DNA from 4 places in the Solibacillus sp. FSL W7-1464 genome. Region 4 is predicted to be linked to each of the others. Evidence: a T-box and tRNA genes for the amino acid it is inferred to sense, from the RefSeq annotation. Region 4 holds a T-box; the other regions hold tRNA genes.

Region 1 (7,021 bases), 160 kb from region 4:
TTCCGAATCTTCGACAATGCCTCCGCCTGCATATAAGTACGCTTTATCCTGTACTAACGCTGCCGAACGAATTGCTACTGCAAACTCGCCGTTTCCATCGGCATCCAGCCAGCCGATTGGTGCCGCATACAGCCCTCGGTTCATCGGTTCATATGTTCGGATTATTTTCATTGCCTGTTCACGCGGGACACCGCCTAAAGCTGGTGTTGGATGCAAATGTTTTACGAGCTGTAAAATGGTCGCATCTTCATTCAACTGTCCTTCAACTGGTGTATATAAATGCTGGATATCACGAATTTTTAATAGCTTCGGTCCATGAGGGACTTTTACTCCCTTACAATTTTTGTTAAATGTATCGGTAATCATCTCAACCACATAATGATGCTCACCAAGGTTTTTCATATCGCTCAGCAACGTTTTTCCTAATTCCTCGTCGGCTTCAGCTGTTGTACCGCGCTTAATCGAGCCTGCCACACATGAAGAATAGGCACGTCCGTTGTCTACTTTGACTAAACGTTCAGGTGATGCACCGTAAAACAGTAAATCACCATGCTCCAAGCCAAACAAATAGCTCTCCGGCTGCTCATGTACGACATGCGATAAAATTTGCGGAGATGTAATCTTTTCCTCAAATTGCAATGCTAAAGATCGTGCAATGACAACCTTTTGCGCCTCGTTTGCTTTGATCAGGCTTGTCACTTTATTGATGGAGTTCAAATATTCCTGCTTAAATGGTTCCATATAGCTTGTCATCGTCGGTTTCGGATAAGTTTTCACTTCCTTCACCTGTGCTGCATGAATAAGTTCATCACGTTCTTTACGAAGTGCTTCAAACGTTTTCGCGCTGTTTTCCTCATCCGTAATATAGTTGATTGTTACATAAGCTTTATCATTGCGAATAACTAATTGATGTGTTGCGACAGTAAAATAGCTTTGCGGGAAGTTTGTCCATTCTGCCGAAACTTCATTTTGTGGATCAAAAGTAAAGCCGCCGAAAAGGATTGGCTGCAGATGCTGATCTTCCTGTATAATTTGACTCGTCAGTTTTTTCCATTCATGTTCTACTAAATCAAAACGGGCGTCAGACGCATTGTTTTCGATTGTATAGGCATGTCCTAAACCAACCAATGTAAAGGTTTTTTCACGATTTTGCCAGTAGTTGCGTTTTCCATTATACTTCGATTCGCCCGCCGCAAAAAATGCCAATGCGGATAATCGGCTTACTTCGATTGTTTCCATATAAAAAATTTGCTTTGAATTTGAGCCTACTTCTATTTCAGTGGCGTTGTACCACTTGTGTTGCATGAAAATTCCCTCCGTCATGTTGCAAATTCACTAAGTATGATGCAAGTATAGCGTTATTTTAATACGTACCTGAATTTTTATATAATTTGCTCATTTTTTTGCGTTCGCGCAGTAAATAATACCTTCCTATCATAACATTTTTCGAGCAAACGTTACATGTATTGACCCTTCACTCTGTTCAATTTGTTTTATTTGCATTACAATAGTTTAGATAATTGTATTTAGTTAGGAGCGTTTTTTTATGACAAAAGTCGTTGAAGCGGACAAGGGATTTAAAGTCTGGTGGCATTTAACACGTCCCCACACATTAACAGCTTCATTTGTACCTGTATTATTAGGTACGTCTATGGCACTTTCAATAAATCATGAAATAATTCATTTCGGACTATTTTTTGCAATGCTTATTGCCAGTATGCTGATACAGGCAGCAACGAATATGTTCAATGAATACTATGATTATAAACTTGGCCTGGATAATGAAAACTCAGTCGGTATTGGAGGCACAATCGTCCGACATGGGGTAGCACCAAAAACAATTATGGCTATCGCGCTAAGCTTTTACGCTATCGCGATGCTATTAGGCGTATACATATGTGCCATGACATCCTGGTGGCTTGTTGCTGTCGGTCTTGTATGTATGCTGATCGGCTATTTGTATACTGGAGGACCGTATCCGATTGCCTATTCACCGTTCGGGGAGCTGGTTTCAGGGGCAGTAATGGGTATGGGTATTGTTCTAATTGCCTTCTTTATTCAAACAGGAGATGTAACAGCTGATGCTGTAATTATTTCTGTGCCGAGTATGATTTTAGTTGGGGCAATTATGCTATCTAATAATATCCGGGATATTGTTGGAGATACAGAAGGCGGACGTAAAACGATGGCCATTTTAGTTGGCCGACATAACGCTGTAACAGTACTTGCTGGTTTCTTTATTGTTTCGTATATTTGGATCATTGTTCTTATCGTTCTTGGTCATTTGACACCATGGGCACTACTAGTATTATTAAGCGTTAAGAAACCGTTTGAAGCGATTAAGTTATTCCGAGCGAAAGAAAAACCGCTTGAAGTAATGCCGGCAATGAAATTTACAGCCCAAACCAACACGATTTTCGGTTTCTTGTTGGCTGTAGGTCTATTAATTTCATATTTTATTTAAAACTGGTAGAGGTATGTTGAATGATCAACATACCTCTTTAACTATTCAGTCACTTCTTCTACATGATCAATACATGTTAGAGTTGTCGGAACCGCTTCTAAACGCTCAAAGGGAATCTCTTTCCCACATACGATACATTCCCCGTACGTACCCTCATCCATTGCGTTTAAAGCCGTTTGAATTTTTTCGATTTCGTCTTCCTTCAATTCACTTAATGTTTTTTCTGTAACAATTGTCGTTAAATCTGTTGCTGCGTCTGCCGGATGATTATCAACTGCAGTTATTTCTGTATCCTCTAAAGGAGGTTCTTCACTAACATGTTCCTGCAACGTTGCAAGCTCCTCTTCCAAAATGCTGCGTAATTGTTGTAATTGATTGATATCCATATAAAATCCCCCTTTTTTCCATTAATAAAATATTACCTATATGAGGATTTCTAAACATCTTTTCTTATTTGTTCGCTGCATAAACAGTGATTACATCATGCAAAAACTGTGTAGCACCGGTACCGATACGCTCATCATAGTAAGCAGTAAACCGTTCATCGCCTACATACATTTGTGCTAGGCCTATATGTGCTTCTGGAGTATACTTTGCCCAGGAGAAGCTTAGCCAGCGTTTATGAAGCTCCGCTGCTTCCATAGCAACGTCTGACGTTACGTCACCGGACACCATTGCTTCTTTTAATCGTTCAAATAGTTGGTTCTCCAATTGCTGCATTGCATTAAATTGCTCTTCAGTCATATCCTTAAATTTTTTATTGCTTGCATCCACTTGAGACTCACCGTATTTCTCACGTACTTCCTGGCCGTAGTTCTTCTCGTTTTCTTCAATCAATTTGTTTTTAAACACGTCAAACTTTTGTTCATTTGTCATTTTAATTTCCCCTTCCATCGTTTGGATTGTTTGTTCTATTGTTATTAGTAAGTCGTCGATATATCGTTTTTTCTTTTGCAAAAGCTCAGATTGTTTTTTTAGTGCTTCTTTTACTTCATAATCAGGATGACCGAGCAATTTTTTTATTTCCTCTAACTTAAAATCAAGCTCCCGATAAAATAGTATTTGCTGTAACCGGTCAATATCCTGTTGACTATATTGACGGTAGCCATTTTCCGCAACTGCAGAAGGTCGCAGCAAACCGATTTCATCATAATAACGCAGTGTGCGTGCACTCACACCCGAAAGCTTTACTAGTTCGTTAATCAGCACGTGATCACCTCCTATTTAGTACTATAAAGGTTGACGCAACGTGAAGGTCAATCGTGAATTAACTTTTTTGATAAAAAAGAAGCTAACCTAAATTTCAGGTTGCTTCAATTAACTTTTGTTTCATTCTCGGGATAAACTCAAGCAAATAACTTTCAGGCAGTGTAGACATTTGCTCCAGTCCGATTTGCTTCGTTTCATAATGACGTTTTTCATTTATGTATTTATAACCCGATACTTCAATTTTCTTTATTTTACTGGTCGCGAGCAATATAAATTGATTTAAGTCAACAGAGTATATACCATCCAGTTCTTCTCGTTGAAGAGTGAACTGCTCAATTCCTCCCCTTAACTCATATATAAACACATTTGCAAACTCATAATCCTTAATTTTTTCATTGTCTATACTGTACGGAATGACCCCAAGAGATATTAATTGCGAAAACCTAACGTTAATCCCTACTTCTTCCTCTAATTCGCGTACACCATCTTCAACCGTCTCCGATGCGAGTATATGACCGGCTGCTGTAATATCAAATTGATTTGGATAATCCTTTTTATTTTTACTTCTCAACTGTAAATAAATGCGCCATTCAGAATCTGTTCTTTCAATAATCCAGCAATGAAATACTTCATGCCAATAACCGTTTGCATGAATGAAATCACGTTGTTCAATACCAGTTTGCTTATAATATTGATCAAATACTTTTAAATATTCGTTCACTGGAATCTCTCCTTTTTATACAAAAAAACGCTAAGTACATGTAAAAGTACTTAGCGTTTCCGCTTTTCTATGTATGACCCGTACGGGATTCGAACCCGTGTTACCGCCGTGAAAGGGCGGTGTCTTAACCACTTGACCAACGGGCCGATGGCGGAGACAGAGGGATTTGAACCCTCGCGCCGCTTACGCGACCTACACCCTTAGCAGGGGCGCCTCTTCAGCCTCTTGAGTATGTCCCCAAAAATAGAAAAAATGGCTCCGAAGGCAGGACTCGAACCTGCGACCTGCCGGTTAACAGCCGGATGCTCTACCAACTGAGCTACTTCGGAATAATACTATGGTGGGCCTAAATGGACTCGAACCATCGACCTCACGCTTATCAGGCGTGCGCTCTAACCAGCTGAGCTATAGGCCCTATTTAAAAACTGGAGCGGGTGATCGGAATCGAACCGACAACATCAGCTTGGAAGGCTGAGGTTTTACCACTAAACTACACCCGCAAATGGTGGGTTTGGACGGAATCGAACCGCCGACACTTAGAGCTTCAATCTAATGCTCTACCAACTGAGCTACAAACCCACAAATGGCGGTCCCGACCGGGATCGAACCGGCGATCTCCTGCGTGACAGGCAGGCATGTTAACCGCTACACCACGGGACCATTTGGTTGCGGGGGCAGGACTTGAACCTGCGACCTTCGGGTTATGAGCCCGACGAGCTACCACTGCTCCACCCCGCGATAATATGATGGTTGAATCTGTTTAAAGTACCCAGTTTGTAAAAATGGAGGAGGTAGAGGGATTCGAACCCCCGCGCGGTGTTACCCGCCTGTCGGTTTTCAAGACCGATCCCTTCAGCCAGACTTGGGTATACCTCCATTATGATTAGTACGTTAACTGGTGGACCTTACAGGACTCGAACCTGTGACCGGACGGTTATGAGCCGTCTGCTCTAACCAACTGAGCTAAAGGTCCTTTAAGATGGCGGCAGAGGGAGTCGAACCCACGACCTTTCGGGTATGAACCGAGTGCTCTAGCCAACTGAGCTACACCGCCAGGATCTTTATTTTGGTTACAAAAAATATGGTGGAGCCTAGCGGGATCGAACCGCTGACCTCCTGCGTGCAAGGCAGGCGCTCTCCCAGCTGAGCTAAGGCCCCATAAATGATGGTCGGAATGACAGGATTCGAACCTACGACCCCTTGGTCCCAAACCAAGTGCTCTACCAAGCTGAGCTACATTCCGAAATAATATGGCGCGCCCGGCAGGAGTCGAACCCACAACCTTCTGATCCGTAGTCAGACGCTCTATCCAATTGAGCTACGGGCGCATATTGTTTATTGTAAAGATGGTGCCGAGGGCCGGAATCGAACCGGCACGGTGATCACTCACCGCAGGATTTTAAGTCCTGTGCGTCTGCCAGTTCCGCCACCCCGGCATTTTTTGGAGCGGAAGACGAGGTTCGAACTCGCGACCCCCACCTTGGCAAGGTGGTGTTCTACCACTGAACTACTTCCGCAAAATGCATAAGATATTTTTACTCTGACAGTATTATGAAATTAAAATGGTGCGGGTGAAGGGAGTCGAACCCCCACGCCTTGCGGCGCTAGATCCTAAGTCTAGTGCGTCTGCCAATTCCGCCACACCCGCAGCAGACAATATAAAAACTGGTGAGCCATGAAGGACTCGAACCTTCGACCCTCTGATTAAAAGTCAGATGCTCTACCAACTGAGCTAATGGCTCTCTAAATGGTGCCGGCGAAAGGAGTCGAACCCTCGACCTACTGATTACAAGTCAGTTGCTCTACCAACTGAGCTACACCGGCATTTAGAAATGGTGGAGGATGACGGGCTCGAACCGCCGACCCCCTGCTTGTAAGGCAGGTGCTCTCCCAGCTGAGCTAATCCTCCAATGGGTATATGCTGATTATTTTTTCGTAACCGCATGTCCTTTCTCTTAAGGACAAGATTTATATTATCATTACTTTTTTTATAATGCAATACCTTTTTTGAAATTATTTTTATAAAATATATTTATTTTCTAATTTTTCCATTTATTCATCTATGTTGCAGATGAAAACGTTTACTTAGTATAACGAAATTCTAATATGTTTCACTTACTTTATCAAGACTTGTTTTTAATATTTATAAATCATTCTGATATAATTATTAATATTACTTATAAATATTTAGTGTTTTAGAATATACGACTACTTATTTATACATTTTATATACTAAAGCTGTCAAGAAAATATCCGTACATTTATCATTATTTTTTAAAGTAATGATAGAATAACCATTTTAAAGATTTCCACCTATTGGTTTCTAAATGTACTCTTTATCTTTATATTTTTTCCAGTGTTTTTCAATGTTTTATGTTATTCTATCATAATAATATTCATATTAAAATGCACTTAAAATGATGCTATTTCGTTAGCTGATGTTTGTACCTGCCGTAGCTTTATTTAGAAACTACGAATCTGATGTTAAATCCTTGTTATCGCCTTTTAAATTGCTTTTACCAGCTTTTTGTTAAGCCGGGGATATGAATACCTCTACATACATTATTCGTAGAAAATCGGTTTAAACAGTCCTCTAAACTAGCGGCAACTAAACTATTTGCATTGTC
Region 2 (7,021 bases), 170 kb from region 4:
TGTTGGGTTAAGTCCCGCAACGAGCGCAACCCTTATTCTTAGTTGCCATCATTCAGTTGGGCACTCTAAGGAGACTGCCGGTGATAAACCGGAGGAAGGTGGGGATGACGTCAAATCATCATGCCCCTTATGACCTGGGCTACACACGTGCTACAATGGACGGTACAAACGGTTGCCAACCCGCGAGGGGGAGCTAATCCGATAAAACCGTTCTCAGTTCGGATTGTAGGCTGCAACTCGCCTACATGAAGCCGGAATCGCTAGTAATCGCGGATCAGCATGCCGCGGTGAATACGTTCCCGGGCCTTGTACACACCGCCCGTCACACCACGAGAGTTTGTAACACCCGAAGTCGGTGAGGTAACCTTTATGGAGCCAGCCGCCGAAGGTGGGATAGATGATTGGGGTGAAGTCGTAACAAGGTAGCCGTATCGGAAGGTGCGGCTGGATCACCTCCTTTCTAAGGATTATTTCGGAATCATTCCCTCGGGGAATGAAACATTAACGGTTGCTGTTCAGTTTTGAAGGTTCATTCTTAATTGAATGGAACACTTCAATAACTTGCTCCTGACGCTTGCGCTTACGTCGCAAAGCTGCATGAAGCAAAATCAGTGAAGCTTTGTCACGATGTGATTGAAGTCAGCTGCTTCGTTCTTTGAAAACTGGATAAAACGACATTGAAAGCAATAAATCAAATTTCTATTTTATAGATATTTAAACAAGTCAAGCAATTGACGTGTAAACTTAAATCTTGGATTTTATCCAAGTGTTAACTTTTGGTTAAGTTAATAAGGGCGCACGGTGGATGCCTTGGCACTAGGAGTCGATGAAGGACGGCACTAACACCGATATGCCTCGGGGAGCTGTAAGTAAGCTTTGATCCGGGGATTTCCGAATGGGGGAACCCACTATCTTTAATCGGATAGTATCTTCACGTGAATTCATAGCGTGTTGAAGACAGACGCAGGGAACTGAAACATCTAAGTACCTGCAGGAACAGAAAGAAAATTCGATTCCCTGAGTAGCGGCGAGCGAAACGGGAAGAGCCCAAACCAAAGAGCTTGCTCTTTGGGGTTGTAGGACACTCTATACGGAGTTACAAAAGAATGGATTAGACGAAGCGACTTGGAAAGGTCCGCGAGACGAGGTAAAAGCCCTGTAGTCAAAAGTCCATTCCCTCCAGAGTGTATCCTGAGTACGGCGGAACACGTGAAATTCCGTCGGAATCCGGGAGGACCATCTCCCAAGGCTAAATACTACCTAGTGACCGATAGTGAACCAGTACCGTGAGGGAAAGGTGAAAAGCACCCCGGAAGGGGAGTGAAATAGATCCTGAAACCGTGTGCCTACAAGTAGTTAGAGCCCGTTAATGGGTGATAGCGTGCCTTTTGTAGAATGAACCGGCGAGTTACGATTACGTGCGAGGTTAAGTTGAGAAGACGGAGCCGCAGCGAAAGCGAGTCTGAATAGGGCGAATTAGTACGTGGTCGTAGACCCGAAACCAGGTGATCTACCCATGTCCAGGGTGAAGGTGAGGTAACACTCACTGGAGGCCCGAACCCACGCACGTTGAAAAGTGCGGGGATGAGGTGTGGGTAGCGGAGAAATTCCAATCGAACCTGGAGATAGCTGGTTCTCTCCGAAATAGCTTTAGGGCTAGCCTCGTGATTGAGAATACCGGAGGTAGAGCACTGTTTGGACTAGGGGGGCATCTCGCTTTACCGAATTCAGACAAACTCCGAATGCCGGATATTTATACACGGGAGTCAGACTGCGAGTGATAAGATCCGTAGTCAAGAGGGAAACAGCCCAGACCACCAGCTAAGGTCCCCAAGTAATCGTTAAGTGGAAAAGGATGTGGCGTTGCTTAGACAACCAGGATGTTGGCTTAGAAGCAGCCATCATTTAAAGAGTGCGTAATAGCTCACTGGTCGAGTGACGCTGCGCCGAAAATGTATCGGGGCTAAACGATTCACCGAAGCTGTGGATGCATACTTTGAGTATGCGTGGTAGGAGAGCGTTCTAACAGCGTTGAAGTCAGACCGGAAGGACTGGTGGAGCGGTTAGAAGTGAGAATGCCGGTATGAGTAGCGAAACATGGGTGAGAATCCCATGCACCGTATGACTAAGGTTTCCTGAGGAAGGCTCGTCCGCTCAGGGTTAGTCGGGACCTAAGCCGAGGCCGATAGGCGTAGGCGATGGACAACAGGTTGATATTCCTGTACCACCTCCTCACCGTTTGAGAAATGGGGGGACGCAGTAGGATAGGGTAAGCACGCCGTTGGTTGCGCGTGTTCAAGCAGTAAGGCGTGTATGTAGGCAAATCCGCATACTATAACGTTGAGCTGTGATGACGAGCTCGTATGAGCGAAGTTCCTGATTTCACACTGCCAAGAAAAGCCTCTATCGAGGTGAGAGGTGCCCGTACCGCAAACCGACACAGGTAGTCGAGGAGAGAATCCTAAGGTGTGCGAGAGAACTCTCGTTAAGGAACTCGGCAAAATGACCCCGTAACTTCGGGAGAAGGGGTGCTTCTTTGGGTGCATAGCCTAGAGAAGCCGCAGTGAATAGGCCCAGGCGACTGTTTAGCAAAAACACAGGTCTCTGCAAAACCGTAAGGTGACGTATAGGGGCTGACGCCTGCCCGGTGCTGGAAGGTTAAGAGGAGCGGTTAGCGCAAGCGAAGCTGTGAATTGAAGCCCCAGTAAACGGCGGCCGTAACTATAACGGTCCTAAGGTAGCGAAATTCCTTGTCGGGTAAGTTCCGACCCGCACGAAAGGCGTAACGATCTGGGCACTGTCTCAACGAGAGACTCGGTGAAATTATAGTACCTGTGAAGATGCAGGTTACCCGCGACAGGACGGAAAGACCCCGTGGAGCTTTACTGTAGCCTGATATTGAATTTTGGTACAACTTGTACAGGATAGGTAGGAGCCAGAGATCTCGGAGCGCCAGCTTCGAAGGAGGCGTCGGTGGGATACTACCCTGGTTGTATTGAACTTCTAACCCATGCCCCTTAGCGGGGTAGGAGACAGTGTCAGGCGGACAGTTTGACTGGGGCGGTCGCCTCCTAAAGAGTAACGGAGGCGCCCAAAGGTTCCCTCAGAATGGTTGGAAATCATTCGTAGAGTGTAAAGGCATAAGGGAGCTTGACTGCGAGACCTACAAGTCGAGCAGGGTCGAAAGACGGGCTTAGTGATCCGGTGGTTCCGCATGGAAGGGCCATCGCTCAACGGATAAAAGCTACCCCGGGGATAACAGGCTTATCTCCCCCAAGAGTCCACATCGACGGGGAGGTTTGGCACCTCGATGTCGGCTCATCGCATCCTGGGGCTGTAGTCGGTCCCAAGGGTTGGGCTGTTCGCCCATTAAAGCGGTACGCGAGCTGGGTTCAGAACGTCGTGAGACAGTTCGGTCCCTATCCGTCGTGGGCGTAGGAAATTTGAGAGGAGCTGTCCTTAGTACGAGAGGACCGGGATGGACATACCGCTGGTGTACCAGTTGTCTTGCCAAAGGCATCGCTGGGTAGCTATGTATGGACGGGATAAGTGCTGAAAGCATCTAAGCATGAAGCCCCCCTCAAGATGAGATTTCCCATTACGCAAGTAAGTAAGACCCCTGAAAGACGATCAGGTAGATAGGTTCGAGGTGGAAGTGCGGTGACGTATGCAGCTGACGAATACTAATCGGTCGAGGACTTAACCACATTTTATTGCAAAAATTCAATGAAACGTTTATCCAGTTTTGAAAGAATGAAAATTCTTTTAAGGGTTTCAAGACACTTCGTGTATTGGAAGCCAATTAAGGAACGTCTACTAAAAGCACCACGTCCTGTGGTAACGTAGACGCCAGCACATCCATGTGCAAGTGAAGTGATGATGGCAAAGAGGTCACACCCGTTCCCATACCGAACACGGAAGTTAAGCTCTTTAGCGCCGATGGTAGTTGGGGGCTTCCCCCTGTGAGAGTAGGACGTCGCTTCGCTAGAATATTGGAGGATTAGCTCAGCTGGGAGAGCACCTGCCTTACAAGCAGGGGGTCGGCGGTTCGAGCCCGTCATCCTCCACCATTTCTAAATGCCGGTGTAGCTCAGTTGGTAGAGCAACTGACTTGTAATCAGTAGGTCGAGGGTTCGACTCCTTTCGCCGGCACCATTTAGAGAGCCATTAGCTCAGTTGGTAGAGCATCTGACTTTTAATCAGAGGGTCGAAGGTTCGAGTCCTTCATGGCTCACCAGTTTTTATATTGTCTGCTGCGGGTGTGGCGGAATTGGCAGACGCACTAGACTTAGGATCTAGCGCCGCAAGGCGTGGGGGTTCGACTCCCTTCACCCGCACCATTTTAATTTCATAATACTGTCAGAGTAAAAATATCTTATGCATTTTGCGGAAGTAGTTCAGTGGTAGAACACCACCTTGCCAAGGTGGGGGTCGCGAGTTCGAACCTCGTCTTCCGCTCCAAAAAATGCCGGGGTGGCGGAACTGGCAGACGCACAGGACTTAAAATCCTGCGGTGAGTGATCACCGTGCCGGTTCGATTCCGGCCCTCGGCACCATCTTTACAATAAACAATATGCGCCCGTAGCTCAATTGGATAGAGCGTCTGACTACGGATCAGAAGGTTGTGGGTTCGACTCCTGCCGGGCGCGCCATATTATTTCGGAATGTAGCTCAGCTTGGTAGAGCACTTGGTTTGGGACCAAGGGGTCGTAGGTTCGAATCCTGTCATTCCGACCATCATTTATGGGGCCTTAGCTCAGCTGGGAGAGCGCCTGCCTTGCACGCAGGAGGTCAGCGGTTCGATCCCGCTAGGCTCCACCATATTTTTTGTAACCAAAATAAAGATCCTGGCGGTGTAGCTCAGTTGGCTAGAGCACTCGGTTCATACCCGAAAGGTCGTGGGTTCGACTCCCTCTGCCGCCATCTTAAAGGACCTTTAGCTCAGTTGGTTAGAGCAGACGGCTCATAACCGTCCGGTCACAGGTTCGAGTCCTGTAAGGTCCACCAGTTAACGTACTAATCATAATGGAGGTATACCCAAGTCTGGCTGAAGGGATCGGTCTTGAAAACCGACAGGCGGGTAACACCGCGCGGGGGTTCGAATCCCTCTACCTCCTCCATTTTTACAAACTGGGTACTTTAAACAGGTTCAACCATCATATTATCGCGGGGTGGAGCAGTGGTAGCTCGTCGGGCTCATAACCCGAAGGTCGCAGGTTCAAGTCCTGCCCCCGCAACCAAATGGTCCCGTGGTGTAGCGGTTAACATGCCTGCCTGTCACGCAGGAGATCGCCGGTTCGATCCCGGTCGGGACCGCCATTTGTGGGTTTGTAGCTCAGTTGGTAGAGCATTAGATTGAAGCTCTAAGTGTCGGCGGTTCGATTCCGTCCAAACCCACCATTTGCGGGTGTAGTTTAGTGGTAAAACCTCAGCCTTCCAAGCTGATGTTGTCGGTTCGATTCCGATCACCCGCTCCAGTTTTTAAATAGGGCCTATAGCTCAGCTGGTTAGAGCGCACGCCTGATAAGCGTGAGGTCGATGGTTCGAGTCCATTTAGGCCCACCATATTATTCCGAAGTAGCTCAGTTGGTAGAGCATCCGGCTGTTAACCGGCAGGTCGCAGGTTCGAGTCCTGCCTTCGGAGCCATTTTTCTATTTTTGGGGACATACTCAAGAGGCTGAAGAGGCGCCCCTGCTAAGGGTGTAGGTCGCGTAAGCGGCGCGAGGGTTCAAATCCCTCTGTCTCCGCCATCGGCCCGTTGGTCAAGTGGTTAAGACACCGCCCTTTCACGGCGGTAACACGGGTTCGAATCCCGTACGGGTCATACATAGAAATGCGGAAAACGCTAAGTACTGTTATATGTACTTAGCGTTTTTTTTGGTGTGCCCGGCATGCACAACAGCCTGGTGGTGAAAGTCCACTACAGGCTTGGCAGTAGGAACTGTTAGCGAAAGACAAGGGTGTCCATGGTGACGTGGAATCTGAAGGAAGTCGGACGCAAACTCTCGAACTGACGAACAGAAATCAGATAAAAGGCTGACTTGGGACGGATGAGCTTGCCAAACAAAGCGAAGTCCAATACTGCCCAAATCCCATACAGTAAATCTGGCAGTTACATGAGAGGAAGGCGGTTGTGCTTACCCGGGGAGGTCTCTTGAGGGTTATTCAATTAACAATTTGTTTAGTGATAAATGGATGAATCAAGAGAAGTCAGCAGAAGCCATAGTAGTCTTCGACAAAAGATGAAGGGCCGAACAATCTTTTAAATCTTGAAAGAAACAAGGAGGTGGAGACATCCCGCCAAAACACAGAAAACATCAAGGTATAGACCGAATAGATGGCTACTTATAGAGGGATAAGCTGGAAGCGAAAGAGTATATAAGAGCGTGTAGGGATGTAAACATGGAAATGAAGAAACAAGAAAGTATCAATTTAATTGACAGAATTGCGTCCCATAGAAACCTATGGAATGCATATAAGAAAGTAAAAGGAAATGGAGGAGCACCTGGAATCGATGGTATCACGGTTGATGGACTGAAGGCGCATTTAATAAAATATGAGGAACCATTGAAAAGGAAATTAAAAGATGGTTCCTACCAACCTCAACCAGTGAAACGAGTAGCTATCCCAAAAGCGGATGGCTCCAAACGATATCTAGGTATACCATGTGTATTGGACAGAGTTGTTCAACAAGCCATTCTACAAGTCATCCAACCAATAATTGATCCACACTTTTCAGACAAAAGTTTTGGCTTTCGAAAAGGTCGAAACCAACACCAGGCAATTGCCCTCGCTAAGAAATATTACGAGGAAGGTTATCGAACAGTGGTGGACTGTGACTTGAAAAGTTACTTCGATACGATTCATCACCAGCGACTACGAGCTTATTTGGAAGAATTCATAACAGATAAAATAGTACTTAAGCTAATATGGAAATTCTTACGCTCAGGCATATTGGACAAGGACATCCTCATTGAAACGACAGAAGGTACACCCCAAGGGGGTCCACTCTCTCCAATT
Region 3 (7,021 bases), 2.5 Mb from region 4:
TCAGAAGATCCTACAGGTTTTTCCGTTTTCATATTAGCAATTCAACTATTACTATAACTTTTTCTGCTCTAACAAAATCTATATTTTCCAAGGAGGAAATTACAGGGATAGGAGGTTTATATCTTTTGCTTACCGCATTGTAGATATTTTCGGCATAGAATAAATCTATATCAACTACTTCGATGGTACTTTATGTGAGACAGAAAAAGACTTGCTACACATTTAAAACCCCTTGCTGATGTTTCCTTTTATTTTTTAATGAAACTTGCTACTGTAAAATACCATTGCCCGTCTCTCAACTCACGCTCAACTAAACCACGCTGTTCTGCAAGAAGCGTTAAGCCGATAATTTCAGAAATCATAAAAGTAAAATATTTCGAAAACCGGGCTCCGTATACTGCTTCCCCTAATTGATTCGCAGTTTGATGGCCTTCACCTATTTTAGTTACAACTTTTTTCAGCTTGTATTCTATTTTACTTAAGCTTTTTTCCATCACTTCACTCAAGTTTTCATAAATCTCTTTATGGCCTGCATACACGTTGCGAACATTATAAACTTTTATTTTTTCAATCGATTCTATATATTGGGTAATCGGGTTCGTTACGTTTCCTGAATGGTCATGATCGATTAAAGCACTTGTCATGCCATTAGCAAGTAAAAAGTCTCCGGCAAATAACCACCCTGTCTCCTCATCAATTAAACAAATTGAATCCGGAGAATGCCCAGGAGCAGCCACTACACATAACCCTTCAATTTTTTGCCCGTCTTCCAGCTTTCTAATCGGCGGATAGATCATCAATTGTTCTTTATTACGAAGAGTATTTTCCATTTTCTCCATTCTTTCACGGGCAAATTCCGTTACGCCGTATTGCTCATACAACTCATAGTAAAAGGCAAGCTTCTGCTGTAAGTATGCATCTTCACATTTCAAGCGGGGAATAGCAATTTCACTGGCATAGACAGGAATCGGATATTCATTCGTAATTTCATTTACTACCCCAATATGGTCATTATGAAAATGCGTTAAAATAATACAGGTAATTTGGTTAATTTCAATATTATATTCTTTCAATTTCTGGTAGAAAAACTGCTTAAATTCTTCACTGTTAATTCCTGCATCGATTAATATATATTCTTCTCCATTTTGATAGACATAACAGTTAATACTCCCCAATCCATTATAATCAGACGTAAAAATAATTGGGTAAACTGCTTTATTACCTGTTTTTATTATTGTATCCACTTTTCCACCTGCTTCCAATGTTTTATAAGACCGAAAGGGTTTGCGTTAAATTCATGCAAGACAGCCCCCTCTAGTGTATCTTTATAATACATTACTCTACGTTCATCAGACAGTGGGTTATTCCGATTCTATATACTTTCCCTTTTGTAGCTGCATCAATTCTAAATGACGCTATACCTGCCTGACATGAGTTTCAGCATGAAATACAATTAGATGGTTAATTTAAAATGATAATGATATGCCATCAAAATTCGGGTTAATAGCGGTACTGTTTAAGGCAATTTATACATTTATGTACCAACAGGAATTTTAAGTTTTATTTTAAGAACAATCGAGTAGGAGGCTAGCCATTAATTGGCTAGCCGACCTCTCACACCACCGTACGTACGGTTCCGTATACGGCGGTTCAACCTTTTGAGTATCTTTGCTCGTAAAATTGGGACAGGTCTTTCAGTCCCCATTTTACGAGCCTTTTATTTGGAATGGCTTGGTGTAGAACCTCGCTTCGTGATATTCGCCAGTACCCTTTTCTTGAATGCGCCGTTTTCATCGCTTCATCATGTTGGATTCCGTATTGGCGTAATTTCACATATTTAGTTCGTGGTAGCTTCCACCGTTTCCATATTAATTGACGTAAGCGATGGTTTAACCATCCCTGTAATTCTTGGATGAAAGTTTTCATGTTGGCAACTCCATAGTAATTAATCCAACCAACCGTTGTTTGATTGATTCTTTTCACAATCTCACTAAATGTCCCTGTTCGTTTACGACTCGTCAGTATTCTTAGCTTATCTTTTAGTCGTTTCTTGGCGGACTTGATTGGTCGGTATCCCACTTTCCCGACAGATTTTGTAGATGAAACCCTAAGAATGTAGCTGCTGTTGCGCCACACACTTTACTTTTCTGCTCATTGATTGTGAGACCCAGTTCATCTTCGATAAAATTCTTGACACTGGTCATGACGCGTTCACCTGCTCTTGGTGACTTTACATAAATCACAAAATCATCCGCATAGCGAATGAATCGGTGTCCTCGTTTTTCTAACTCTCTATCTAGCTTGTTTAAATACACGTTTGCTAGAATTGGAGAGAGTGGACCCCCTTGGGGTGTACCTTCTGTCGTTTCAATGAGGATGTCCTTGTCCAATATGCCTGAGCGTAAGAATTTCCATATTAGCTTAAGTACTATTTTATCTGTTATGAATTCTTCCAAATAAGCTCGTAGTCGCTGGTGATGAATCGTATCGAAGTAACTTTTCAAGTCACAGTCCACCACTGTTCGATAACCTTCCTCGTAATATTTCTTAGCGAGGGCAATTGCCTGGTGTTGGTTTCGACCTTTTCGAAAGCCAAAACTTTTGTCTGAAAAGTGTGGATCAATTATTGGTTGGATGACTTGTAGAATGGCTTGTTGAACAACTCTGTCCAATACACATGGTATACCTAGATATCGTTTGGAGCCATCCGCTTTTGGGATAGCTACTCGTTTCACTGGTTGAGGTTGGTAGGAACCATCTTTTAATTTCCTTTTCAATGGTTCCTCATATTTTATTAAATGCGCCTTCAGTCCATCAACCGTGATACCATCGATTCCAGGTGCTCCTCCATTTCCTTTTACTTTCTTATATGCATTCCATAGGTTTCTATGGGACGCAATTCTGTCAATTAAATTGATACTTTCTTGTTTCTTCATTTCCATGTTTACATCCCTACACGCTCTTATATACTCTTTCGCTTCCAGCTTATCCCTCTATAAGTAGCCATCTATTCGGTCTATACCTTGATGTTTTCTGTGTTTTGGCGGGATGTCTCCACCTCCTTGTTTCTTTCAAGATTTAAAAGATTGTTCGGCCCTTCATCTTTTGTCGAAGACTACTATGGCTTCTGCTGACTTCTCTTGATTCATCCATTTATCACTAAACAAATTGTTAATTGAATAACCCTCAAGAGACCTCCCCGGGTAAGCACAACCGCCTTCCTCTCATGTAACTGCCAGATTTACTGTATGGGATTTGGGCAGTATTGGACTTCGCTTTGTTTGGCAAGCTCATCCGTCCCAAGTCAGCCTTTTATCTGATTTCTGTTCGTCAGTTCGAGAGTTTGCGTCCGACTTCCTTCAGATTCCACGTCACCATGGACACCCTTGTCTTTCGCTAACAGTTCCTACTGCCAAGCCTGTAGTGGACTTTCACCACCAGGCTGTTGTGCATGCCGGGCACACCAAAAAAACACATTGCAAATTTTGCAATGTGTTTTCATTCAAGTGTATGACCCGTACGGGATTCGAACCCGTGTTACCGCCGTGAAAGGGCGGTGTCTTAACCACTTGACCAACGGGCCAATGGCTCCGAAGGCAGGACTCGAACCTGCGACCTGCCGGTTAACAGCCGGATGCTCTACCAACTGAGCTACTTCGGAATAATACTATGGTGGGCCTAAATGGACTCGAACCATCGACCTCACGCTTATCAGGCGTGCGCTCTAACCAGCTGAGCTATAGGCCCATAGTATGGTGGGTTTGGACGGAATCGAACCGCCGACACTTAGAGCTTCAATCTAATGCTCTACCAACTGAGCTACAAACCCATAAAAAAAAAATGGCGGTCCCGACCGGGATCGAACCGGCGATCTCCTGCGTGACAGGCAGGCATGTTAACCGCTACACCACGGGACCAACATCTAAAGAAGAATATTAAAAATGGAGGAGGTAGAGGGATTCGAACCCCCGCGCGGTGTTACCCGCCTGTCGGTTTTCAAGACCGATCCCTTCAGCCAGACTTGGGTATACCTCCAAAGGGAATAAAATATAAATGGTGGAGCCTAGCGGGATCGAACCGCTGACCTCCTGCGTGCAAGGCAGGCGCTCTCCCAGCTGAGCTAAGGCCCCATAAATGGTCGGAATGACAGGATTCGAACCTACGACCCCTTGGTCCCAAACCAAGTGCTCTACCAAGCTGAGCTACATTCCGAATATGTCAATAAAAATATATTATGGCGCGCCCGGCAGGAGTCGAACCCACAACCTTCTGATCCGTAGTCAGACGCTCTATCCAATTGAGCTACGGGCGCGCATTATTAGAGATAAGAATTATAAAATGGTGCCGAGGGCCGGAATCGAACCGGCACGGTGATCACTCACCGCAGGATTTTAAGTCCTGTGCGTCTGCCAGTTCCGCCACCCCGGCATTTTGGAGCGGAAGACGAGGTTCGAACTCGCGACCCCCACCTTGGCAAGGTGGTGTTCTACCACTGAACTACTTCCGCACAAATGCATAAGATCTATTTATTCTGACAGTATGTATAATTTTATAAAACTGGTGAGCCATGAAGGACTCGAACCTTCGACCCTCTGATTAAAAGTCAGATGCTCTACCAACTGAGCTAATGGCTCTCTAAATGGTGCCGGCGAAAGGAGTCGAACCCTCGACCTACTGATTACAAGTCAGTTGCTCTACCAACTGAGCTACACCGGCATTTAGAAATGGTGGAGGATGACGGGCTCGAACCGCCGACCCCCTGCTTGTAAGGCAGGTGCTCTCCCAGCTGAGCTAATCCTCCAATATTCTAGCGAAGCGACGTCCTACTCTCACAGGGGGAAGCCCCCAACTACCATCGGCGCTAAAGAGCTTAACTTCCGTGTTCGGTATGGGAACGGGTGTGACCTCTTTGCCATCATCACTTCACTTGCACATGGATGTGCTGGCGTCTACGTTACCACAGGACGTGGTGCTTTTAGTAGACGTTCCTTAATTGGCTTTCAATACACGAAGTGTCTTGAAACCCTTAGAAAGATCATTCTTTCAAAACTGGATAAACGTTTCATTGAATTGCGCAATAAAATGTGGTTAAGTCCTCGACCGATTAGTATTCGTCAGCTGCATGCGTCACCGCACTTCCACCTCGAACCTATCTACCTGATCGTCTTTCAGGGGTCTTACTTACTTGCGTAATGGGAAATCTCATCTTGAGGGGGGCTTCATGCTTAGATGCTTTCAGCACTTATCCCGTCCATACATAGCTACCCAGCGATGCCTTTGGCAAGACAACTGGTACACCAGCGGTATGTCCATCCCGGTCCTCTCGTACTAAGGACAGCTCCTCTCAAATTTCCTACGCCCACGACGGATAGGGACCGAACTGTCTCACGACGTTCTGAACCCAGCTCGCGTACCGCTTTAATGGGCGAACAGCCCAACCCTTGGGACCGACTACAGCCCCAGGATGCGATGAGCCGACATCGAGGTGCCAAACCTCCCCGTCGATGTGGACTCTTGGGGGAGATAAGCCTGTTATCCCCGGGGTAGCTTTTATCCGTTGAGCGATGGCCCTTCCATGCGGAACCACCGGATCACTAAGCCCGTCTTTCGACCCTGCTCGACTTGTAGGTCTCGCAGTCAAGCTCCCTTATGCCTTTACACTCTACGAATGATTTCCAACCATTCTGAGGGAACCTTTGGGCGCCTCCGTTACTCTTTAGGAGGCGACCGCCCCAGTCAAACTGTCCGCCTGACACTGTCTCCTACCCCGCTAAGGGGCATGGGTTAGAAGTTCAATACAACCAGGGTAGTATCCCACCGACGCCTCCTTCGAAGCTGGCGCTCCGAGATCTCTGGCTCCTACCTATCCTGTACAAGTTGTACCAAAATTCAATATCAGGCTACAGTAAAGCTCCACGGGGTCTTTCCGTCCTGTCGCGGGTAACCTGCATCTTCACAGGTACTATAATTTCACCGAGTCTCTCGTTGAGACAGTGCCCAGATCGTTACGCCTTTCGTGCGGGTCGGAACTTACCCGACAAGGAATTTCGCTACCTTAGGACCGTTATAGTTACGGCCGCCGTTTACTGGGGCTTCAATTCACAGCTTCGCTTGCGCTAACCGCTCCTCTTAACCTTCCAGCACCGGGCAGGCGTCAGCCCCTATACGTCACCTTACGGTTTTGCAGAGACCTGTGTTTTTGCTAAACAGTCGCCTGGGCCTATTCACTGCGGCTTCTCTAGGCTATGCACCCAAAGAAGCACCCCTTCTCCCGAAGTTACGGGGTCATTTTGCCGAGTTCCTTAACGAGAGTTCTCTCGCACACCTTAGGATTCTCTCCTCGACTACCTGTGTCGGTTTGCGGTACGGGCACCTCTCACCTCGATAGAGGCTTTTCTTGGCAGTGTGAAATCAGGAACTTCGCTCATACGAGCTCGTCATCACAGCTCAACGTTATAGTATGCGGATTTGCCTACATACACGCCTTACTGCTTGAACACGCGCAACCAACGGCGTGCTTACCCTATCCTACTGCGTCCCCCCATTTCTCAAACGGTGAGGAGGTGGTACAGGAATATCAACCTGTTGTCCATCGCCTACGCCTATCGGCCTCGGCTTAGGTCCCGACTAACCCTGAGCGGACGAGCCTTCCTCAGGAAACCTTAGTCATACGGTGCATGGGATTCTCACCCATGTTTCGCTACTCATACCGGCATTCTCACTTCTAACCGCTCCACCAGTCCTTCCGGTCTGACTTCAACGCTGTTAGAACGCTCTCCTACCACGCATACTCAAAGTATGCATCCACAGCTTCGGTGAATCGTTTAGCCCCGATACATTTTCGGCGCAGCGTCACTCGACCAGTGAGCTATTACGCACTCTTTAAATGATGGCTGCTTCTAAGCCAACATCCTGGTTGTCTAAGCAACGCCACATCCTTTTCCACTTAACGATTACTTGGGGACCTTAGCTGGTGGTCTGGGCTGTTTCCCTCTTGACTACGGATCTTATCACTCGCAGT
Region 4 (7,021 bases):
AATCGATTTTAACGTTCAGTAAAAAACGCTATTTTTCTCTGAGAAAAATAGCGTTTTTGGGTTATGTCCCGGCCTCAATCTATTTTATTTTACAAGCTTGCTGATTGCTTTGAATGTATCGCCTTTTGCTACTTGCTGCATTTCGAATAATGCCATTTCCACACTAGTTACTTGGGCACCAAGCTGCATCATTTTTTGGATGCCTACCTCTCGATTACTTGCTGTTCGGGAAGACACACAGTCTGCCAGCACTTCAACTTCATAACCGTTTTCCAGTAATTGAGCAGCTGTTTGATATACACAAATATGCGCTTCAATTCCGGCCAATAAGATCTTTTTGCGTCCTGTTTGCTGTAATGCTTGTACAAATTCCTCAGTATCATAAGCGCTGAATGTAATTTTTTCAATCGGTTTTTCATCTGTTAAATGCTCCGCAACTCGCTCATCTGTCGGACCAAGCCCTTTCGGATATTGCTCAAGCCATAAAATAGGTAATTCCAATAATTTTGCCCCTTGTACCATTGTGGCGATATTACCTACAACGAGTGCGCTTTCCTCAACAACTTGCGCCAATTTCCCCTGAATATCGATCAGTACTAATACTGCTTCTTCTTTTTTTAACATGAATATACCTCCCCTAAGTTGCATTCTTCTCTATTATACTGAACTTTTCCATTAAATGAGTAGTAGATGCTCCATTGAAACGTAACGCATGACGCTGTATAGTAAAAAGAGAAATGGAGGATATACATGTTGCGTCTTAGTTGGCTCATTAGTATGGGCATCAGTTTATTTGGAGTATTGATCATCCAGCACTTTTTCACGGTAAAACCGGATGATGTTGCAAATGGAGGAAATCTTGGTGCACTTGGTTTGGCACTTGTGGCACCATTTATTATACTTAGTTTATTTATTACGTTTCGATTCTTTACGGAAAGTGCAAGAAATGCAAAAGATCAACTTATGCGTATGATTTATTTAGTATTTGGAGTTGCGCTGTTAGTGGCGTTCATCTATTATGCCATTGATTTTTCAAACAATGTGTATGCGTCCCTCGGCGGTGATACGAAGACACCCGGTTCCACAATCTATCGTTTCCCTCTATTAAATGAGTATACGAATCACGTTTTTCTTAACTTTTATACGTTTGGAATTGTCCATACATTAAGTGCTTTAGTCGGCGCTGTTACAGGAATGGTCAAGCCTGCCAAACAATCTCCGTAATAACAAAACCCGAATGGTCATTGAACCATTCGGGTTTTGTTATTGTTAATTAGCGTACTTCTGCACCAGCTGCTGCTAATGCTTTTAATACTTTATTGTGCGCTGCGACTACTTCTTCATCTGTTAATGTGCGCTCCGGGTCGAAGTATGTTAATGAGAAGGCTACTGATTTTTTACCAGCCGTCATTTTCTCCCCTGCATAAACATCAAATACTTTAACTTCTTTCAATAAAGAAGTTCCTGCACCTTTAATAATACTTACAATTTCACCAGCTGGAGCTGCTACATCCAATTCTAGTGCGATATCACGACTCATTGCCGGGAAGCGCGGAATCATTGAATAAACAAGCTCTTCTTGTGTTGCACTTAAAATAGCATTCAAGTTCAATTCAGCTACATATGTTTCTTTTACATCAAATGCTTTTTGTTCTTGCGGATGAAGCTGGGCAATGACACCCACTTTTTCGCCATCTAATAATACATCAGCTGTACGACCAGGATGCAGGCCGTCTGCTTGCGCTTTTACATAGCTTACACGAGATGTTAAGCCTAATTTTGCAAACACCGCTTCTACAATACCTTTTGCAACGAAGAAATCAACATTTTTCTTTTCTCCCTGCCATGTATTATCAATCCATTTACCTGTTAGCACAAGCGCTAAGTGCTCTTCTTCAAATGGTAGCTCTTCGGCAGTTTGTCCAAGGAATACTGAACCAATTTCGTATAATGCTACCGTTTCCGCTTGACGGGCTACGTTATAGCTTGCTGCCTCAACTAAGTGAGGAATTAAGCTTTGGCGTAATGTTGAGCGTTCTTCAGACATAGGCATTAATAATTTTGTCGTTTCTTCAGCTTTTAATGCAAACTTTTGAGCGTGCGCTGCTGATGTTAATGAGTAAGTTACCGCTTGATAAAGACCGGCACCTTCCATAACGTTGCGTACAATACGACGTCCTGCTTGATATGGCGTTAAGCGGCCAACTTGATCACTCGCTGGTAAGCTTACAGGAATCTCATCATAGCCATACATACGTGCAATTTCTTCAACGATGTCTTCAGGAATTTTAATATCTTGACGACGCGTTGGCGCATCAATGATCAATAAGCCATTTGCTGCTTCCACATCAAATTTTAAACGCTCTAAAATAGACAGCATATCCTCTAAAGAAATCTTCATACCTAAACGGCCGTTAATAAAGTCCGGTGATACAACAACACGAGCAGGTGACTTATCAAGTTCATCAACTAGCACTGTACCTTCAAGTACTTCCCCTCCTGCTAATTCAGCAAGTAATTGTGCTGCACGCTCTGCTGCAGGAAGAACACGATTCGGATCAACACCTTTTTCAAAACGTGCGGAAGAATCCGAACGTAAGCCGATTTCTTTTGAAGTACGGCGGACAGAAGCCGGATTGAAGTATGCAGATTCGATTACTACTGTCGTTGTAGTATTTGATACTTCTGATTTAGCACCGCCCATAACACCTGCAACCGCTTCAGCTTCTTGGCCATTTGTAATGACAAGATTGTGGCCAGCCAATTTACGTTCCTGATCATCGAGCGTTGTCATCACTTCGCCATCGCGAGCCATACGCGTCACGATTTCACCAGTTGCCAATTTATCATAGTCAAATGCATGTAATGGTTGACCGTATTCCATTAATACATAGTTTGTAATATCAACTACGTTATTATGTGGTCGTACTCCTGCAGACATAAGCGCATGCTGCAGCCATAATGGAGATTCTTTTACTTCAATATTTTTTACAACTTTTGCTGCATACATCGGGTTGGCTTCTTTATCTTCTACCGTTAATTTTAAAACATCTTCCGCTTTTTCGGCAGAAGCTGTAAAATCGATTTCCGGTAATTTTACCTCTTGAGATAAAATTGCTGCCACTTCATAGGCAACACCTAGCATGCTCATTGCATCCGAACGGTTCGGTGTTAAACCAAGCTCAAGCACTGTGTCACGTAAACCTAAAACATCTAATGCATCGGTACCTGGAACTGAATCCGCTGGCAGTACATAGATTCCTTCAGCATAAGCTTTCGGCACTAAACGGCCTTCAATCCCCAACTCTTGCAGTGAACAGATCATTCCGTTTGATTCTTGGCCGCGTAATTTTGCTTTTTTAATTTTAATGCCGCCTGGCAATTTTGCTCCTGGACGCGCTACAATGACTTTTTGACCTGCATCTACATTTGGTGCACCACATACGATTTGTTGAAGCTCTTCTTCTCCAACATCCACTTGGCATACATTTAATTTATCTGCCTCAGGGTGTTTTTCTTTTGATACAACATGACCCACAACTACATTCGACATGCCTAGTGAACGGTCAATTACTGCATCTACTTCAATCCCCGCACGCGTAATTCTTTCTGCTAATTCATTTCCTTCCAATGAAGAAATGTCTACATATTGACTTAACCATTTTAATGAAACTAACATTTATATTGTCCTCCTTCTTACACTTCTGCCTGGTGGAATTGTGATAAGAAGCGTGTGTCATTTGTATAGAAATGACGAATATCATCCACACCGTATTTTAACATTGCGATACGTTCTGCACCGATACCGAAAGCAAAACCTGAAAGCTTAGTTGAATCGTAGCCAGCCATTTCAAGTACGTTCGGATGTACCATACCGGCACCTAAGATTTCGATCCAGCCAGTTTGTTTACATACATTACAGCCTTTTCCTGAACATTTATGACAAGATACGTCTACTTCAACAGATGGCTCTGTGAATGGGAAGAATGATGGACGAAGGCGGATTTCGCGTTCTGCTCCAAACATTTTCTTCGCTAGCGCATCAAGAGTTCCTTTTAGGTCGGACATTCGGATATTTTCACCGATCACTAGACCTTCAATCTGCATAAATTGATGTGAGTGAGTTGCGTCGTCTGTGTCACGTCGGAATACTTTACCCGGGCAGATTACACGGATTGGTTCGCCTTTTTTGGCTTCCATTGTACGTGCCTGAACTGGCGACGTATGTGTACGTAATAACGTTTCTTCTGAAATATAGAATGAATCCTGCATATCACGGGCCGGGTGACCTTTAGGCAAGTTCATCGCTTCAAAATTATAGTAGTCTTTTTCTACTTCCGGTCCTTCTACGATTTCGTAGCCCATTCCTAAAAACAGGTCTTCGATTTCTTCGATTACACGTGTTAACAGGTGACGGTTTCCTGCACGCACTTTAGCGCCTGGTAACGTAACATCGATTGATTCGTTTTCAAGCTGGGCTGAAATTGCTGCTTCTTCTAATACTGCCACTTTCTTTTCAAGTTCAGCTGTTACATTTTCGCGCACAGTGTTAACTAGTGCACCCATTTTTGGGCGTTCTTCTGCAGAAAGTTTCCCCATTCCTTTTAATAAGTCCGTGATTGGTCCTTTTTTACCTAAGTACGCAACACGAACTTCGTTTAATGCTTTTAAGTCAGCTGCATCGGCAATTTTGGCTAATGCTTCTTGTTCCAGTTGCTTTAATTGTTGTTCCATTTACAAAGTCCTCCTTATAATATTTGTGGATAAAATCTTTCTCTTATACCCCGTTGTTTTCCGTTCCGGCGGACGCGTTTCGCGGGCGGGCGCCAATCCTCCTCGTCGCTTTGGTGCTCCTGTCGCTTCGCTTTCGTCGCAAATAAATTTCCTGCGGTGTATCGGCTGTCCCGCTATTCCCGCAGAAAGCTTGCTTGTGACGAAAGGCGCTAGCCGTCAGTCACACTCGCCGCCTGCACTCCAAACAACTAGTCTCGTTCATAAATAAACTCCACTGTTAACATTAATATCCACAATATCAGAAAATAAAAAATCCTCGTCCCCTAAGAAAGGGACGAGGACGAGTTTCGCGGTACCACCCTAGTTATTGCGCAATTGCAATCACTTCATTGGAGCTAACGACTATGTCTAGCCGGCAATCCTTTCACCACAAGTGGATCCCGGATGCTGCTCGCGGGGTGAACTTCACTATACAATTTGCTAGCAAGCTTTCAGTCATTGGCTTGCATTCCCTAAAACAAATGTTGTATACCTACTCTTCCCGGTCAACGCATTTCGTAATATATTCTCCAACTAGTTTAATGCATTTTTGTACATTTTTCAACTAGCTGGAGTGTTTTTCATCATTACATATCCCAAAGAAGGATTAATAAAGAACCTAAAACAGTCAATACTACTAAACCGATTCCGTATACGATGTTCGAGTAGATAGCCCACTTGTCATTTGTTTCACCAGCGTGCATGAAAACAATAAACTGTAAACCAGCTTGAATGAATGCTGTTACTAAAAGGATAACCATCCCAGTTGTGAATGACATATCTGTAAAGTAAACAAGCATTGCAATCACTGTTAAAATCAGTGAAAATACGAAGCCCATAATTTGGCCTTTTGGAAAGAACTTAGCCATAGATTACATCATTCCTTTCAAGTAAATGAAACTGAAGATGAAGATCCAAACAACATCCAGGAAGTGCCAGTATAGTGAGAATACAAATGTTTTCCCTGCTGTTACTGAGTTAAGTCCACGTTTGGCAATTTGGATCATTATGAAGATTCCCCAGAATAAACCGAACGTTACGTGAAGACCGTGTGTTCCTAACGTTGTTAATAAAGCAGATGTGAAGGCACTAGTTGTAATACCTGCACCAACATGTACATAGTGTACAAATTCATAAATTTCTACAGATATGAATGCTGCACCAAGCAGTAATGTTACACCCATAAATGACAATGTCGCTTTTTTACTGCCAAGACGCATCGCATGAATGGCTAAACCGATTGTAAAACTAGATGTTAAAAGAATGAATGTCTCTGCCAGTACTGGACCGATTTCGAAAATCTCAGCAGCAGTTGGACCGTCACCTGTACGACCAGAAAGAACAAAGTATGATGCGAATAATGTACCGAATAACATAATTTCCGCACCTAGGAAAGTCCAGAATCCGAAGATTTTCAGGTTATTTTCCTCTGTAGAATATTCCAATGGAACATTGTTATTAACTTTACCCATTATTTCGCACCTCCTTCTTTATCATATTTTTTTTCGATTAATTCAACTTCTTCTTTATGGATATGGTAGCCATGGTCGTCTTCTAGAGAACGGTAACCCATACAAGCTAAAATACCGATTAAGCTGATGATAGCTAAAGTAAACATACTGAATACTAGAGCGAAACCACCGATGAAGAAGAATATTGATAAAATAAATGTTTGACCTGAGTTATTTGGCATGTGAATATCTTGAATTTCACCTTTGAATAACTTCGTGCCATTTTTCTTAGCATCCCAGAAAGCTTCTGAAGTTGAATCAGTTACATCTGGAGTAATTGCAAAGTTGTAGTGTGGAATTGGCGTATGTGTTGCCCACTCTAGACCACGTGCATCCCATGGATCTGAACCGATGTCGCGTGGAGAGTTTTTGAAACTGTACCAAATGTTCCATACTAGCATTAAGAATGAAATCGACATGATTCCGGCACCGACGAACGATACCATATTTAATGTACTGAAACCTGAAGCTTCAGAGTAAGTGTACATACGACGTGCTTGACCATCTAAACCAGTGATATACATTGGAATGAATGATAGTACGAAACCAAATGACATTACCCAGACAGTAGCTTTACCTAGTCGCTCATTTAACATGAAACCGAACATTTTTGGCCAGTAGAATGTTAAACCAGCTAACATCGCGTAAACAACACCAGGGATGATTACGTTATGGAAGTGAGCTACTAAGAACATTGTGTTGTGGTATTGGTAGTCAGCTGCTGACATCGCAAGCAT

What was found. The T-box of region 4 lies ahead of pheS (phenylalanine--tRNA ligase subunit alpha). A T-box ahead of a tRNA ligase gene usually reads a tRNA of that ligase, here a tRNA-Phe.
Region 1: it has a tRNA-Phe gene. The T-box ahead of pheS (phenylalanine--tRNA ligase subunit alpha) is inferred to sense a tRNA for this amino acid. The anticodon was not compared.
Region 2: it has a tRNA-Phe gene. The T-box ahead of pheS (phenylalanine--tRNA ligase subunit alpha) is inferred to sense a tRNA for this amino acid. The anticodon was not compared.
Region 3: it has a tRNA-Phe gene. The T-box ahead of pheS (phenylalanine--tRNA ligase subunit alpha) is inferred to sense a tRNA for this amino acid. The anticodon was not compared.

What each region holds. Positions count from the first base shown of each region.
Region 1 is NZ_JBBORC010000001.1:2,880,440-2,887,460, forward strand. It holds gene MKZ25_RS14180 (isochorismate synthase) at 1-1,305, opposite strand, end outside; gene MKZ25_RS14185 (1,4-dihydroxy-2-naphthoate polyprenyltransferase) at 1,547-2,464, shown strand; gene MKZ25_RS14190 (TraR/DksA C4-type zinc finger protein) at 2,506-2,850, opposite strand; gene MKZ25_RS14195 (MerR family transcriptional regulator) at 2,915-3,673, opposite strand; gene MKZ25_RS14200 (NUDIX hydrolase) at 3,768-4,394, opposite strand; tRNA gene MKZ25_RS14205 (tRNA-Glu) at 4,469-4,540, opposite strand; tRNA gene MKZ25_RS14210 (tRNA-Ser) at 4,543-4,633, opposite strand; tRNA gene MKZ25_RS14215 (tRNA-Asn) at 4,648-4,723, opposite strand; tRNA gene MKZ25_RS14220 (tRNA-Ile) at 4,733-4,809, opposite strand; tRNA gene MKZ25_RS14225 (tRNA-Gly) at 4,821-4,894, opposite strand; tRNA gene MKZ25_RS14230 (tRNA-Phe) at 4,898-4,973, opposite strand; tRNA gene MKZ25_RS14235 (tRNA-Asp) at 4,979-5,054, opposite strand; tRNA gene MKZ25_RS14240 (tRNA-Met) at 5,058-5,132, opposite strand; tRNA gene MKZ25_RS14245 (tRNA-Ser) at 5,178-5,270, opposite strand; tRNA gene MKZ25_RS14250 (tRNA-Ile) at 5,291-5,367, opposite strand; tRNA gene MKZ25_RS14255 (tRNA-Met) at 5,375-5,448, opposite strand; tRNA gene MKZ25_RS14260 (tRNA-Ala) at 5,477-5,552, opposite strand; tRNA gene MKZ25_RS14265 (tRNA-Pro) at 5,561-5,637, opposite strand; tRNA gene MKZ25_RS14270 (tRNA-Arg) at 5,646-5,722, opposite strand; tRNA gene MKZ25_RS14275 (tRNA-Leu) at 5,742-5,830, opposite strand; tRNA gene MKZ25_RS14280 (tRNA-Gly) at 5,837-5,911, opposite strand; tRNA gene MKZ25_RS14285 (tRNA-Leu) at 5,958-6,042, opposite strand; tRNA gene MKZ25_RS14290 (tRNA-Lys) at 6,061-6,136, opposite strand; tRNA gene MKZ25_RS14295 (tRNA-Thr) at 6,143-6,218, opposite strand; tRNA gene MKZ25_RS14300 (tRNA-Val) at 6,228-6,303, opposite strand.
Region 2 is NZ_JBBORC010000001.1:2,888,401-2,895,421, reverse strand. It holds rRNA gene MKZ25_RS14425 (16S ribosomal RNA) at 1-460, shown strand, start outside; rRNA gene MKZ25_RS14420 (23S ribosomal RNA) at 779-3,707, shown strand; rRNA gene rrf (5S ribosomal RNA) at 3,870-3,985, shown strand; tRNA gene MKZ25_RS14410 (tRNA-Val) at 3,995-4,070, shown strand; tRNA gene MKZ25_RS14405 (tRNA-Thr) at 4,080-4,155, shown strand; tRNA gene MKZ25_RS14400 (tRNA-Lys) at 4,162-4,237, shown strand; tRNA gene MKZ25_RS14395 (tRNA-Leu) at 4,256-4,340, shown strand; tRNA gene MKZ25_RS14390 (tRNA-Gly) at 4,387-4,461, shown strand; tRNA gene MKZ25_RS14385 (tRNA-Leu) at 4,468-4,556, shown strand; tRNA gene MKZ25_RS14380 (tRNA-Arg) at 4,576-4,652, shown strand; tRNA gene MKZ25_RS14375 (tRNA-Pro) at 4,661-4,737, shown strand; tRNA gene MKZ25_RS14370 (tRNA-Ala) at 4,746-4,821, shown strand; tRNA gene MKZ25_RS14365 (tRNA-Met) at 4,850-4,923, shown strand; tRNA gene MKZ25_RS14360 (tRNA-Ile) at 4,931-5,007, shown strand; tRNA gene MKZ25_RS14355 (tRNA-Ser) at 5,028-5,120, shown strand; tRNA gene MKZ25_RS14350 (tRNA-Met) at 5,166-5,240, shown strand; tRNA gene MKZ25_RS14345 (tRNA-Asp) at 5,244-5,319, shown strand; tRNA gene MKZ25_RS14340 (tRNA-Phe) at 5,325-5,400, shown strand; tRNA gene MKZ25_RS14335 (tRNA-Gly) at 5,404-5,477, shown strand; tRNA gene MKZ25_RS14330 (tRNA-Ile) at 5,489-5,565, shown strand; tRNA gene MKZ25_RS14325 (tRNA-Asn) at 5,572-5,647, shown strand; tRNA gene MKZ25_RS14320 (tRNA-Ser) at 5,661-5,751, shown strand; tRNA gene MKZ25_RS14315 (tRNA-Glu) at 5,754-5,825, shown strand; gene ltrA (group II intron reverse transcriptase/maturase) at 6,410-7,021, shown strand, end outside.
Region 3 is NZ_JBBORC010000001.1:225,342-232,362, reverse strand. It holds gene MKZ25_RS01185 (MBL fold metallo-hydrolase) at 249-1,244, opposite strand; gene MKZ25_RS01180 (group II intron maturase-specific domain-containing protein) at 1,651-2,079, opposite strand; gene ltrA (group II intron reverse transcriptase/maturase) at 2,040-2,936, opposite strand; tRNA gene MKZ25_RS01170 (tRNA-Glu) at 3,512-3,583, opposite strand; tRNA gene MKZ25_RS01165 (tRNA-Asn) at 3,586-3,661, opposite strand; tRNA gene MKZ25_RS01160 (tRNA-Ile) at 3,671-3,747, opposite strand; tRNA gene MKZ25_RS01155 (tRNA-Phe) at 3,754-3,829, opposite strand; tRNA gene MKZ25_RS01150 (tRNA-Asp) at 3,842-3,917, opposite strand; tRNA gene MKZ25_RS01145 (tRNA-Ser) at 3,943-4,035, opposite strand; tRNA gene MKZ25_RS01140 (tRNA-Ala) at 4,055-4,130, opposite strand; tRNA gene MKZ25_RS01135 (tRNA-Pro) at 4,136-4,212, opposite strand; tRNA gene MKZ25_RS01130 (tRNA-Arg) at 4,236-4,312, opposite strand; tRNA gene MKZ25_RS01125 (tRNA-Leu) at 4,340-4,428, opposite strand; tRNA gene MKZ25_RS01120 (tRNA-Gly) at 4,433-4,507, opposite strand; tRNA gene MKZ25_RS01115 (tRNA-Lys) at 4,559-4,634, opposite strand; tRNA gene MKZ25_RS01110 (tRNA-Thr) at 4,641-4,716, opposite strand; tRNA gene MKZ25_RS01105 (tRNA-Val) at 4,726-4,801, opposite strand; rRNA gene rrf (5S ribosomal RNA) at 4,811-4,926, opposite strand; rRNA gene MKZ25_RS01095 (23S ribosomal RNA) at 5,085-7,021, opposite strand, start outside.
Region 4 is NZ_JBBORC010000001.1:2,721,114-2,728,134, forward strand. It holds gene MKZ25_RS13455 (hydrolase) at 85-624, opposite strand; gene MKZ25_RS13460 (nucleoside-diphosphate sugar epimerase) at 751-1,224, shown strand; gene pheT (phenylalanine--tRNA ligase subunit beta) at 1,274-3,679, opposite strand; gene pheS (phenylalanine--tRNA ligase subunit alpha) at 3,697-4,734, opposite strand; T-box leader at 5,062-5,292, opposite strand; gene qoxD (cytochrome aa3 quinol oxidase subunit IV) at 5,361-5,642, opposite strand; gene qoxC (cytochrome aa3 quinol oxidase subunit III) at 5,646-6,245, opposite strand; gene qoxB (cytochrome aa3 quinol oxidase subunit I) at 6,245-7,021, opposite strand, start outside.